Regions from separate parts of the Actinospica acidiphila genome, predicted to be linked through region 3. Evidence: riboswitches for the same ligand, from Rfam matches in the RefSeq annotation. Region 3 holds a riboswitch; each other region holds the start of a gene.

Region 1 (3,216 bases), 430 kb from region 3:
CGAGGTCCGGGCGTCGGTGGACGCCATCCTGGTCGGCGCGGGCACGATCCGCGCCGACAACCCCCGGCTGCTGGTCAACTCGCCCGAGCGGCGCGCCGCCCGGGTCGCCGACGGCCTGCCCGAGTACCCGCTGAAGGTCACGGTGAGCGGCTCCGGGGACCTGGACCCTGCGGCCCGCTTCTGGCACACCGGCGGCGAGAAGGTCCTCTACACCACCGGCAAGGGTGCCGAACGCGCCCGAGCCCTGGGCATCGCCGCCGACGTGGTGCCGCTCGGCGACACCGTGGAGTGGCGGCCGCTGCTGGAGCACCTGCACGACGTGCGCGGGGTGCGGCGGCTGATGGTGGAGGGCGGCGGGCGGATCCACACCCAGCTGACGACCGAAGGCCTCGCCGACGAGCTCCAGCTCGTCCTCGCCCCGCTGTTCGTCGGCGACCCGGACGCCCCCCGCCTGTTCGGCCCCGGCTCCTACCAGGGCGGGCGGCTGCGCCTGGTGGAGACCCGGCCCGTCGGCGACGTCGTCCTGACGCGCTACGAACCCACCGCGCCCGGCACCGGCGCGCTGCCGTCCGCCGCTGACCGTCACTGGCTCGCCCTCGCCTGCGACCTGGCCGGACAGTGCCCGCCCTCCGAGACCGCGTTCAGCGTCGGCGCGGTCGTGGTCGCCGCCGACGGGACCGAGCTGGCGCGGGGCCACTCCCGGGAGGGCGACGACCCGGTGGTGCACGCGGAGGAGGCCGCGCTCGCCAAGGCCGACCCCGCCGACCCGCGGCTGGCCGGCGCCACCGTCTACTCCAGCCTGGAGCCGTGCGCCCGCCGCGCGTCCCGTCCGGCACCCTGCGCGCGGCTGATCCTGGACGCGGGGGTGCGCCGGGTGGTCACGGCCTGGCGGGAGCCGGACACCTTCGTGACGGACGCCGACGGCAGCGCCGTCCTGGCGGACGGGGGCGCCACGGTGCTGGTGCTGCCGGAGTTCGAGCAGCGCGCGAAGGCGCCGAACGCGCACCTGCTGGGCGGCTGATCGCGCCCGCCGGGGAAGCGATGTGCATCGGACCCCGTGGATGCCGTACACTCGTGTTTACCGACGCGGGGTGGAGCAGCTCGGTAGCTCGCTGGGCTCATAACCCAGAGGTCGCAGGTTCAAATCCTGTCCCCGCTACTGAAGGCCGAGGGCCGGAATCCGAAAGGGTTCCGGCCCTCGGTGCTTTCCATGACGGCGCTCGTTGCCCGCCCCTTCACGCGTCCTCCACCTCGCCTTTCACGCACAGTGAGCGAACGGCGCCGCAGCGCATAACAACTGACGAACCGTCAGGTTCGGCCGGTCGTCCGAGGCGCAGTCAACTCGCCCGTTTTCGCCCGCTCGTGGCGCTTAAGTCCACGCGGAAATCGTTAACGATCAAGAGGAACGGCTTGGAATCCGGCCCCCGCGTCTATTAACGTTCGATAACGCAGCGCGGTCGTCCCAGCCGTCACAGAAGGCGGCTCCGTGCGCACGCGCCGAATCCCGCAAGGGAACCGGGGAACCACCACCATGGGGTGAATCGGGCGGATACCGCCGTGGGAACACGGTTCGTATACGCGCGTAGGAGACCTTCCCGCTCCGAACCCGTCAGCTAACCCGGTAGGCGAAGACGGAAGGAAAGGAGCGCGCCCACGTGGCGTCCAACCCGCCTGCCCCCGAGGCCCCGTTCAAGCCGAACGACACCTTCGCGTACGGCGCCCCCGGCGCCGAAGAGGGCCCCTTCGAGGAGTGGAACCCCACCGCGGAGTCCGTGCGGCCCGTGCGTGGCCGGCACCGCGTCGCCAAGCAGCGCGGAGGCGGACTCGCCCGCAGCTCCACCGTCCTCGGCGTCGGCGTCATAGCCGCCGTCGGCGCCGGCGGCATGGCCAGCGCCCAGACCGGCAAGCCGCCCGTCTCCATCTCCATCCCCGACCTTCCCCACGTGGGTTCCCTCATCTCCGACGAGGAAACGCCCAAGGGATCCAGCACCCCCCTCAGCGACATCGGCAGGATGGCCGCCGCCGACACCGGCGCCGAGGAGGGCGCGGACGCCGGCGAGGCGCTGCGCGCCCGCATCATGGCCCAGGTCGAGCAGCAGCAGGGCCAGGCGCAGAGCAAGGCGGAGGCCGCCGCCCTCGCCGCCGCCGAGAAGGAGGCCGCCGAGGCCGCCGCCAAGGCGGAGAAGGAGGCCAAGGAGAAGGCCGAGGCCGCCAAGAAGAAGGCGGAGGAGGAGGCCGCGAAGAAGGCCGAGGCCGAGCGCCTCGCCGAGCTGGCCAAGCAGTACGCGCTGCCGACCTCCTCGTACACCATCACCTCGACCTTCGGTCAGGCCGGCGCCTACTGGTCCTCCGGCTACCACACCGGCCTCGACTTCGCCGCGCCCACCGGCACCCTGATCAAGGCGGTCCACACCGGCACGATCACCTCCGCCGGCTGGGACGGCTCGTACGGCTACAAGACCGTGCTCACCCTCGACGACGGCACCGAGGTCTGGTACGCCCACCAGTCGTCGATCAACGTCAGCGTCGGCCAGAAGGTCGCCACCGGCGACGTGATCGGCCGCGTCGGCGCGACCGGCAACGTCACCGGCGCCCACCTCCACCTCGAGGTCCACACCGGCTCCGGCGGCGTCGACCCGGCGGCCTGGCTGGCCGGCAAGGGCCTCAGCATCTGAACCACCGGCGGCCGGCTCCCGGCCGCCGACGCCGTGAACGCCGGCAGCCCCGACGACGACCCCCCGACGTCAGGGCTGCCGGTTCCGCGTGTCCGGGGCCTTCTCAGCGCCGGTAGGGGTTCTCCCCGTACGCCGGATACGGCGGCTGCCCCTGCGGCGGCCACACCGCCGGGACCGGCCCGTACGCCCAGCCCGCGCCGTACGGCACCCGGGGCGCCGTGAGGCGGGCCGCGTGCTCCAGCGCCGGGCGGGCCGCCTGGCGCCGGTGCCACAGCTCCAGCAGCAGCTCCCGCTCCCGCGTCACGAAGTCCGCCCCCGCCTTCCCCGCACGGCCCCGGTGCCGCAGGAACGCCAGCTGCGTCGCGTACACCTCGTACTGGGAGACCGCCCGCGCCGCCGGCCTGCCCCCGTGCTCGCGGGCGAACTTACGGGCGAGGCGCCGCGCCCGCATCGAGCCCAGCGCGAACGGCTCCGACGGGCGCAGCCAGCCCGCCACCGCGTACGCGGGCAGCTCCGTGCGCACGGTCCGCAGCTCCCGCTG
Region 2 (3,216 bases), 3.5 Mb from region 3:
AGCCGGTCGGCCCAGCCGACGAACGCCCCGTCGGGCCCGGGGTCGCCGACGCCCTCGGTGAAGCTGTCCCCCACCGCCACGTACGACCCGATCACTGTTGCCTTGTCACTCTTCGAATCGTCTGCCACAGCCGGACATGATTCACCTTCGGATGTGACCTACGCGACCGTAGGCGGGGGTTGACGCGCGGTGAGATAAGCCACTTCAAGGTTTGGCCAAGCCAGGAATAGGTACGGCCCCGCGCCCGGCACGGGCCCGGACACACCGAAGGCCGGCCCCGTGGATCGGGGTCGGCCTTCGGCGCGCGTGTCAGGAAGGGTGCCGCTCGGGAGCCGGAGCTCCGGGTGTCAGAGGGAGACGCCCTTGCCGCGGAGGTACGAGATCGGGTCCACGTCCGAGCCGTAGTCCGGGCTGGTGCGGATCTCGAAGTGCAGGTGCGGGCCGGTCACGTTGCCGGTCGCACCGGAGAGACCGACCTGCTGGCCGGCGCTCACCGTCTGGCCCGCGGAGACGGACAGGGAGGACAGGTGGGCGTACTGGGCGTAGTGGCCGTCGTTCAGCTGGATGACGACCTGGTTGCCGTACGCGCCACCCCAGCCGGCGGAGACGACGGTGCCGGCGCCGACGGCCTTCAGGGGGGTGCCGGTCGGGACGACGAAGTCGGCACCGGTGTGGTAGCCGCTGGACCACATGCTGCCGGCCACCTTGTAGGCGGTGCCGACGCTGCCGCCGGACACCGGGGAGGTGAAGCCGGAGGCGGGGGCGGTCTGCGTGGACGCCTCGTTGGAGGAGGACTCCTCGGCGGCCTTCTGCGCGGGCTTCTCGGCCGGCTTCTCCGCCTTGGGCGCGGCGGGCTCGGCGGCCTGCGGCGAAGTGGACTGCTTCGGGGCGCTCTTGGCGGCCTTGCCGTCGATGGAGAGCTTCAGACCCGGGTGGATGAGCGACGGGTCGTCACCGACGGCCTCGCGGTTGTCCGCGTAGAGCTGCTTCCAGCCACCGTCGACGTGCTCGGCCTCGGCGATCTTGGCGAGGTAGTCGCCGGCCTTCACGGTGTACGTGCGGACCTCGTCGCCCTTCTCGGCCTTGGCCTGCTGGCCGGTGACGGAGAGCGACCGGACCGACGTCTCGGGGGCGGACTGCGGCGTCGCGGCATGCGCGCCGGTGGCGCCGAGGAGCGGCAGGGCGAGAGCGGCGCCACCGGTTCCGGCGACGGCGATGGAGCGGGTGAAACGCTGGGCCTTGGTACGGCGGTGCTTACCCTTCGCGGGCATGACGAATTCCTCTCCGGCGCCTACGAGGTGAGCTGTCGGGTGCGGACTGGAGATGTCCGGCCGCGTTGCTGCGCGGCTTAACCCCAAGCCTGTTTCCGGGGCCCGGAACAGGCAGTTGTACCTGTGGGTCCCCCGCTCCTGCCGTACGTCGGGTCAGTGTGTGCGGGCTCCGGGCGGCGGCAGGATTAGGCGTCCGTCCGGATCGGTTGGGAACGTAAGCGACCTCGACGCGGCGAAACAAGCGCGGGTTCCCGCGAACCCGCTTTTTCCGTGATCGAAAGGCGGAAATGACGTCACCGTGCGTCGATCCCGCGAGTGAGCCGCAGGTGAATTCCCTTGTCACGGAGGTGAATTACGTGAGCATGGCGACAGCACACGGTCACCGGTATGACGATGCTCACGCACCCCATCCTCAAATCCTTTGCTACCGGGGCACGTTATCCCCAAGTGTCTTATTCGGACATATCATCTATTCATCATGAAGTCGGGCAGGACGGTCGACGCAATCGCGACATCCTGATCTTGGCGGGACGAGCCCCGGAATCCCGCCTCAGGAACAAACAGAAAGCGACATAATCCAACGTCGCAAGGGCGGCCGACACCTCGTTGCCCCTGGCAGCCATGTCGTATCGTCGAGTGGTGCCCGTCGACGAGCCGCGGCGACGGCGCGAAGTGGGAGGAGCCGTCCGTGACGCAGGAGATCCCGTCGACCGAGCCCCAGCTGACCGGGGTGCGCAACTTCCGCGACGTGGGCGGGCTGCCCACGGTGGACGGCCGGCGGGTGCGGCACGGGGTGCTGTTCCGCAGCGGTCACCTCGCCCACGCCACCGCGGAGGACGCCGCCTTCCTCTCCTCGCTCGGTCTGCACACCGTGTTCGACTTCCGCAACGCGGCCGACCAGAAGCTGGAGGGCCCGGACGTGGCACTGCCGGGCGTGCGCAACGTCAACCTGCCGCTGAGCGACCCGGCCGACGGCGCGGAGTTCTGGAAGATGGTGCGCGACGGCGACCTGGACCAGCTGCGCGCGATCCTCGCCGACGGCCAGGGCGCGGACCGCATGATCACCTCGTACCGCACGATCATCAAGGAGCGGACCCCCGAGCACTCCCAGGTGCTGCGCGCGCTCGCCGAGGACAGCGTCCCCGCGCTGATGCACTGCGCGGCCGGCAAGGACCGCGCGGGCCTCTCGGTGGCGGTGACCCTGCTCGCCGTGTGTGTGGAGCGCGACGCGATCGTCGAGGACTACCTGAAGTCCAACGCCAAGCACCGCCGCTACAAGGTGCGGCGCAGCGGCAGCTCCCCCGACGCCTACTCCCCCGAGGTCATGGAGCTGCTCAGCCCGCTCTTCGACGCGCGCGCGGAGTATCTGGCGGCCGCCTTCGACACGGTCGAGGAGACCTGGGGCGGCGTGGACGCCTACCTGGAACAGGGGCTCGGGCTCACCCCGGCCCACCGGGAGCGGCTGCGCGAGCGCCTGCTCGACTGACACCCGCCCCCGTGCGCGCCTCGCCCCGTGGCCGCTACTTCTTCGGCGCGATCTCGAAGAGGAAGTAGATGAAGGCCGCGAAGAGGTGCCCGACCACGACGTAGACGAACAGCCTGACCCAGAGGGCCCTCGGGAACTTCTCCTCCATGTCCTTGCCGGTCACGGTGTCTCTCCATGGGTCGGGCCCAGGCACAGGGCGGCCGTGGGACTCTGCAGCAGGGTGTGCACGAACAGCAGCTCGACCCCGTCGGGGTCCTGCGCGGCGATGCGGTGCGGGGTGAGCGAGTCGAAGTGAGCGCTGTCGCCCGGGGACAGCCGGTGGAGGGTGTCCCCGAGGCGCAGCCGCAGCCGCCCCTTGAGGACGTACAGCCACTCCTCGCCGGGGTGGACGCGCACGATGTCGCCCTGGGAGCCGTGCGGCACGTGGACCCGCAGGGCCTGCATGCCGCGCCCGGCGGC
Region 3 (3,216 bases):
GCCGACGAGCTCCGGGCCGATCTGCTCGATGACGGCCAGCACGGCCTTCTCGACGCCCTTGCCCAGGTAACGGCCGGCGTCGCCGTCACGGAGTTCGACGGCCTCGAAGGCGCCGGTGGAGGCGCCGGACGGGACGGCGGCACGACCCGTGCTGCCGTCGTCGAGGCCGACCTCGACCTCGACCGTGGGGTTGCCTCGGGAGTCCAGGATTTCCCGGGCTACGACGACGTCGATGGACGGCACGAGCATCTCCTTCTTGGGATGTGACGCGGGTGAGCGGGGCCGCGGGGGCCCTGCGGGTCCGAGCCTAACCGGCTCCGGGCGATCGGCCATCTCGCCGCCCGCCTCATGGACGGAACCGAGCGTACTTTGTTTCTCAACGGAACAAAGCAGGTTCGGCAAACCGTGACCGGAATGCGTCCGGACATGACCCCGCCCCGGTGCGTACGGGGGAAGAAACGCACCGGGGCGGAGCCCGTGGGGACGGGAGGGACCTGGCGGTCCGCCCTTACTTCAGGTGCAGCTGCTGGCCCGGGTAGATGAGGTCGGCGTCGTCGACGATGTCGTCGTTCAGGTCGAACAGCTTCGCCCAGCCGCCCTTGACGTCGTGCTCCTCGGCGATCGAGCTGAGGGTGTCGCCCTTGACGACCTTGTACTCGCCGTCGCCCTTCTCGACCTTCTTGCCGGTCGGGGTGGTGACGGTCTTCTTCTCGGCCTTCTTCTCCGCCTTCGGCGCGGCCGGGGCGGCCGGACGCTCGGCGGAACGGGAGGCCTTCTGCCCGCTCTCACGCGACTCGGTGGAGCCGGACTCCTGGGAGGAGCCCTCGGCGGAGCCGCCGTCGTAGGAGGCGTTGGACAGGCCCGTGCCGCAGACCGGCCAGGCGCCCTTGCCCTGGCCCGCGAGGACCTTCTCGGCGATCTCGATCTGCTGGGCCTTGGTGGCCTGGTCGGCGGTGGCCGCGTACTGGGTGCCGCCGTAGCCGGCCCAGGTGGAGGCGGAGAACTGCAGGCCGCCGTAGTAGCCGTTGCCGGTGTTGATGGACCAGTTCCCGCCGGACTCGCACTGGGCGACGGCGTCCCACTCGGACGCGGTGGCCGCGGAGGCGGTGCCGGACGCCATCAGCGGGCCGGCGACGGCGGCGCCGGTGACACCGGCGATGGCGATGGCGCGAGTGGCCTTGGACGGACGACGGTGCTTGCCCTTGCCGGAAAACAGCATGGATGGATCCCCTCACCGACGCCTACGAGGTGAGCTGTCGGGTTCGGGCCGGTTGAGTTGCCCGGCCACGTCCCTCCCGGGACGCGGCTTCACCCCGAGCCGTACCGGACGTCAACCGTCCGGTCACGGCACTTACCTGGGTCCCCCGCTCCTGCCTACGGCGCATGACGCGACGACTGTTCCCGTGCTGCCACTGGCAGGATTCGGCGTGGCGGCAGCCGGGGCCCGCGATGGCGAGCGGTCACGACCGTAAGCACGTGATCGGTGGAATATCAAAGATGATCAGGGCCTCTGAGACCTATCTCTCACAGTCCTTATTACGGACATTCAGCCCTTATCGCTTCGTCAACTGCTCCCGCCCGCAGGTGCCTTCGGCCGCCCGTTTCCGACCGCTATTCGGCGGTTTCGCTGTCCACCAGGAGCCGCTGGCCGGGCAGGATGAGGTCCGGGTCGTCGCCGATGACCTGCTGGTTCTCGACGTAGAGCGCCGTCCATCCGCCGGTCAGGGCAAGGGAGTCGGCGATGGAGGCCAGGCTGTCGCCGTCCTGGACCGTGTAGCGGTCGTCGGCGATCCCCGCGGACGTGTCCGTGGAGGGCGAGGCGTGCCGGCCGGACGACGGGGTCCCGGCGTCGGCGGTCACGTCCTCCTGCGCACTGGGGCCGCGATGGCGGCCCGAACCGCCGTCCTCCGACTCGGTGGCGGCCGAAGAGCCGGTGCTCCGGCCCGACTTGTCCGACTCGTCACTTTCGGGGGTGGTGGAGGCGGACGGGGACGCACTCGCGTCCGCGTCGCTCTTCGCCTCGCCGGACGTATCGGATGAACCCGACGTGGCCGACGGAGAGGGAGAAGCGGACGAATCACCGGACTCCGGCGAACCGGACGAGGTGCTCGTCCCGCCGGTCCGGGTGTCGCCCTGCTCCGCGCCGGACGGCACGCCCGGGTCGACGTCCGGGGACCCGGTGTCCTGGTTCAGGCCCGTGAGCAGGCCGCAGGCGCGCCACTTGCCGACGCCCTGGTCGGCGAGGATTCTCTCGGCCACGGTGATCTGCTGGTTGCGGCTGGCCGCGTCGGCGCTGGGCGCGAACTCCAGGCCGCCGTAGTTCTCCCAGTCGTCCTGGGTCAACTGCAGACCGCCGTAGTAGCCGTTGCCGGTGTTCTGGCTCCAGGAGCCGCCGCTCTCGCACTCCGCGACCCGGTCCCAGGTCTCACCGTCCGCCGCACTGGCGGCGCCCGCGCCGAGGAGCGGGATCGCGATCGCGGATCCGGTCACCCCGGCGGCGACGAGCAGAGCCGGAGCCTGGCGGGGGCGACGGTGTCGGCCGTTCCCGGAGAGCATGCGGAAGCCTTTCACTCGGCAACAAGGACCGGTACGGGCGAGCAAAACCGTGCGGCGCGCCGTACTTGATGGGTGAACGTATAGGCAGTCGATCACTTGTCACAAGTTCATGCCGTGCAGATCACATGAAGATCACAGAGTTGAGCATGTCTCAGGTTTCCGCACACCGGCCCCCGGGCACGGGCAGGAAGGTCAGGTGTGTCCTGAACGCGGAGGTGAGAATTCCACCGGAAGCGTGCGGAGTCCCCGCATGATGAGGCCGCCGCGCCAGCGCAGTTCGGCCGGATCGGCGGCGAGCCGGAGGTCCGGAAGGCGCGTCAGAAGCGCGGCGAGCGCGGTCTGTCCCTCCAGGCGCGCGAGCGGGGCGCCCAGGCAGTAGTGGATGCCGTGCCCGTACCCCAGGTGCTGGTTGTCGCGGCGGCCCAGGTCCAGGATGTCCGGGTCGTCGAACCGCTCCGGGTCCCGGTCGGCCGCGGCCAGCACGACGAGCACCGGGTCGCCGGTCTCGATCCGCTGCCCGCCGATGACGACCGGCTCCGTGGCGAACCGCCAGGTCGCCAGCTCCACCGGGCCGTCGTAGCGCAGCAGTTCCTCCACCCCGGTCTCCAGCAGCCCGCGGTCCCCCTCGGCCAGCGCCCGCTGCAGACGCTCGCGCTGCTC
Region 4 (3,216 bases), 1.3 Mb from region 3:
CGGCGTCGGGGCGGAAGATCTGCCCGACGTTCCGCGCGTGGTTCTCCGAGGCGTAGAAGTCGACGTAGTCCGCGACCTCGAACGGCAGATGGAGGGTCACCTCGGACAGCGGGTGGAGGAACGGCTCGACGGTCTCCCGGTGCGCCGGGACCGTCACCCACGCGGTGAGCGCGCGGCGCACGTCCGACCAGGCCGTGCGGCCCGCCGCCAGCAGCGGGTTGAGGGTGGGGCGGGCGAGCAGGGAGGCGTAGGGGGAGCCCAGGGCGTGCGCCGCCGCGCCGGCGTCGAGGACGTGGTCGCCCAGCCGGACGCCCACGGTGCGCTCCGCCGAGCCGGGGAGCGAGAAGACGCCGTACGGCAGGTTGTGCGGGCCGAAGGGGTCGCCCTCGGGGACATCGAAGGGGGGCATCGGGTGCTGCCTCGCTTTCGTGTGCGCGGGTGGGCCACGTGTCCGTGGCCGTGCCACACGTTACGGGGTCGCGTCCCGATGGGCCCCTGTTATCAGGGACGACTCCCGGAGCCGGGACCCGTGGAGCGCACCGTGTTCCGGTCAAAAGGGAAAACAGGTCTCAACCGGTCGCGTATCGGCGGCACAAGAAGGCAAAACGCACCCAATGCGCGGGCATACGGGCGCGGTGAATCGGACGGTCCTCTTGTCCGTATTCTCTGATCATGGCCGCACCCACCGATTGTTCTCTCATCGCCACCGACCTGGACGGGACGCTGCTGCGCGGTGACGACACCCTCTCCGACCGCTCCCTCGCCGCCCTCGCCCGGGCGGAGCGGGCCGGTGTCCGGCACCTCGTGGTGACCGGCCGGCCGGCCCCCAGAGTGCGGTCGCTGCTCGACGACCTCGGCTGCACGGGGCTCGCGGTGTGCGGACAGGGCGCGCAGGTCTACGACGCCGCCGCGCGGCGGATGCTGTGGTCGGTCCGGCTGGACCGGGAGCTGGCGGAGACCGCGCTCGGCAAGATCGAGGCCGAGGTGGGGGAGGTGTACGCCGCGGTCGACCAGGACGGGGTCGACGGGCTGACGCTGATCGAGCCGGGCTACCGGATGCCGCACCCGAAGCTGCCGTCGGTGCGGGTGGAGCGGCGGGACGACCTGTGGGAGCGGCCGATCAGCAAGGTGCTGCTGCGCCACCCGGAGCTGTCGGACGACGCGCTGGCGGCGGCGGCCCGGTCGGTGGTCGGCTCGCTGGCCACGGTCACCATGTCGGGGCCGGGCACGGTGGAGCTCCAGCCGTGCGGGGTCACCAAGGCGACCGGTCTCGCGCTGGCCGCCGAGCACCTGGGGCTGCGCCCCGAGGACACGGTCGCCTTCGGGGACATGCCGAACGACGTCCCCATGTTCCGGTGGGCGGGCCACGGCGTCGCCATGGCCAACGCGCACCCCGAGCTGAAGGCGGTGGCCGACGAGGTCACCCTGTCGAACGAGGACGACGGCGTGGCCGTCGTCCTCGAGCGACTGTTCGGGCAGACGGCCGCTCTCGGCCGTCAGAGGTCGGCTCAGTACGCGCCGAAGACGTTGTCGATCGAGCCGTAGCGGTCGGCGGCGTAGTTGCAGGCCGCGGCGATGTTGGCGACCGGGTCGAACGGGTCGAAGGCGGTGCCGGGCACGTGGTACGCCTGGAAGGTCGGGTCGATGACCTGGAGCAGGCCCTTCGACGGGGTGCCCTTCACGGCGTTGGAGTCCCACAGGTTGATGGCGGCCGGGTTGCCGGACGACTCCCGCATGATGTTGCGGTGGATGGAGTCGTAGGAGCCGGGGATGCCGTTCTGCGCCATGACGTCCATCGCCTCGCGGATCCAGCCGTCGAGGTTGTCCGGGTACGCGGTCGTGGAGGCGGCGGCCGTGGCCTGGGCCGAGGGGGCCGCGGAGGCGCTGGTGGCGCCGAACAGCGGCAGCGCGACCACGGCGACGCCGGTGCCGGCGACGGCGAGGGAGCGGACGAGGCGGCGGCGCGACGAAGCGATGACGGGCATGTCTGGGTTCCTCTCCTACGCCTGCGAGGTGAGCTGTCGGGTTCGGGCGGGAGAGTGCCCGGCCGTGCCCCTGCGGGCATGGCTTCACCCCGAGCCGTCCCGGCGTGTGTCCGGTACGGCGACTTACCTGGGTCCCCCGCTCCTGCCGTGCGTGAGTTGGTCGTCGGGTGTGATGCGGGTGGCGGCAGGACTCGGCGTCCACCCGGCAGGCCCGGAACGTATGCGAGAGCACATGTCGGGAACAAGTGCGACGATCACGCCACACCCCGTTTGATCTTGGAATGGGTGGTTTTGCGTGCTTGATCCTTTGCGATCGCCAAGCGTCAACTCCGTTGTGTGGAGCGGGATGACGGACGTGTGCGAGGGTGTCCCGGAGGCCGTCCGGCGCGTGACTCACCTCACGGGACGGTGACCGTGAGCGTATTTGTGGCCAAGGGGAATTAGCCCACCAATGACGGCAAATCGGACTCGGGGGTGGTGCAGGATGGTGCGCGGGTCGCTGTGTCCGGGAAGCCGAGGTATGTCCGTTGTTATCAGCCGATCAAAAACACTCCGCTTCTGATCCCGTATCGCCCTGCTTGTGACCCCGGGCCCTGGCGGTGATCGAAACCTGACCGGATACGCTGACTCGAGTGGTGGCAGCGACCTATCGACAAACCGTGTAACCGCCAGCAGACACCAGCAGACAGGAGACCCCTCGTGACCGTCGTCGGGCCGTTCGGGCTGAGCGTGCGGGACCAGGCTCTGGAAGCCGATGTCCAGGCCGGATTGACGGCTGTCGAGGAAGGGCTGCTCGAAGCCACCAAGAGCGAGGTGCCGTTCATCACGGAGGCCGCCCAGCACCTGGTGCGGGCCGGCGGCAAGCGGTTCCGTCCGCTGCTCGTCATGCTCGCCGCCCGGTTCGGCGACCCCTACGCGCCCGGCATCGTGCCGTCGGCCGTCGTGGTGGAGCTCACCCACCTGGCCACGCTGTACCACGACGACGTGATGGACGAGGCCGAGGTGCGGCGCGGGGTCGCGAGCGCGAACGCCCGCTGGGGCAACTCGGTCGCCGTGCTCACCGGCGACTTCCTCTTCGCCCGTGCCTCCCACATCCTGGCCGACCTCGGCCCGGAGGCCGTGCGGGTGCAGGCCGAGGCGTTCGAGCGGCTGGTCACCGGCCAGATCCTGGAGACCGCGGGCCCGCAGGACGGCCGCGACCCGGTCGACCACTACCTGGACGTGCTCGGCG

What was found. Region 3 has a riboswitch for cyclic di-AMP ahead of HXP48_RS19750 (LysM peptidoglycan-binding domain-containing protein). Riboswitches for the same ligand answer to the same signal wherever they lie in the genome.
Region 1: linked by a shared signal. The riboswitch ahead of HXP48_RS35915 (M23 family metallopeptidase) and the one ahead of HXP48_RS19750 (LysM peptidoglycan-binding domain-containing protein) in region 3 are both predicted to bind cyclic di-AMP.
Region 2: linked by a shared signal. The riboswitch ahead of HXP48_RS04075 (M23 family metallopeptidase) and the one ahead of HXP48_RS19750 (LysM peptidoglycan-binding domain-containing protein) in region 3 are both predicted to bind cyclic di-AMP.
Region 4: linked by a shared signal. The riboswitch ahead of HXP48_RS13715 (transglycosylase SLT domain-containing protein) and the one ahead of HXP48_RS19750 (LysM peptidoglycan-binding domain-containing protein) in region 3 are both predicted to bind cyclic di-AMP.

Annotation. Positions count from the first base shown of each region.
Region 1 is NZ_JABZEM010000002.1:3,964,095-3,967,310, forward strand. Features, by position in the region: gene HXP48_RS17725 (dihydrofolate reductase family protein) at 1-1,021, shown strand, start outside; tRNA gene HXP48_RS17730 (tRNA-Met) at 1,086-1,159, shown strand; cyclic di-AMP (ydaO/yuaA leader) riboswitch at 1,486-1,643, shown strand; gene HXP48_RS35915 (M23 family metallopeptidase) at 1,656-2,675, shown strand; gene HXP48_RS17740 (PrsW family intramembrane metalloprotease) at 2,779-3,216, opposite strand, start outside.
Region 2 is NZ_JABZEM010000002.1:888,500-891,715, forward strand. Features, by position in the region: gene HXP48_RS04070 (SGNH/GDSL hydrolase family protein) at 1-95, opposite strand, end outside; gene HXP48_RS04075 (M23 family metallopeptidase) at 348-1,271, opposite strand; cyclic di-AMP (ydaO/yuaA leader) riboswitch at 1,276-1,440, opposite strand; gene HXP48_RS04080 (tyrosine-protein phosphatase) at 1,960-2,757, shown strand; gene HXP48_RS34125 (DUF6126 family protein) at 2,792-2,920, opposite strand; gene HXP48_RS04085 (helix-turn-helix domain-containing protein) at 2,917-3,216, opposite strand, start outside.
Region 3 is NZ_JABZEM010000002.1:4,392,478-4,395,693, reverse strand. Features, by position in the region: gene eno (phosphopyruvate hydratase) at 1-243, opposite strand, end outside; gene HXP48_RS19750 (LysM peptidoglycan-binding domain-containing protein) at 509-1,219, opposite strand; cyclic di-AMP (ydaO/yuaA leader) riboswitch at 1,224-1,392, opposite strand; gene HXP48_RS19745 (LysM peptidoglycan-binding domain-containing protein) at 1,612-2,556, opposite strand; gene HXP48_RS19740 (cytochrome P450 family protein) at 2,749-3,216, opposite strand, start outside.
Region 4 is NZ_JABZEM010000002.1:3,122,114-3,125,329, reverse strand. Features, by position in the region: gene fahA (fumarylacetoacetase) at 1-409, opposite strand, end outside; gene HXP48_RS13720 (HAD family hydrolase) at 673-1,545, shown strand; gene HXP48_RS13715 (transglycosylase SLT domain-containing protein) at 1,509-1,985, opposite strand; cyclic di-AMP (ydaO/yuaA leader) riboswitch at 1,989-2,158, opposite strand; gene HXP48_RS13710 (polyprenyl synthetase family protein) at 2,685-3,216, shown strand, end outside.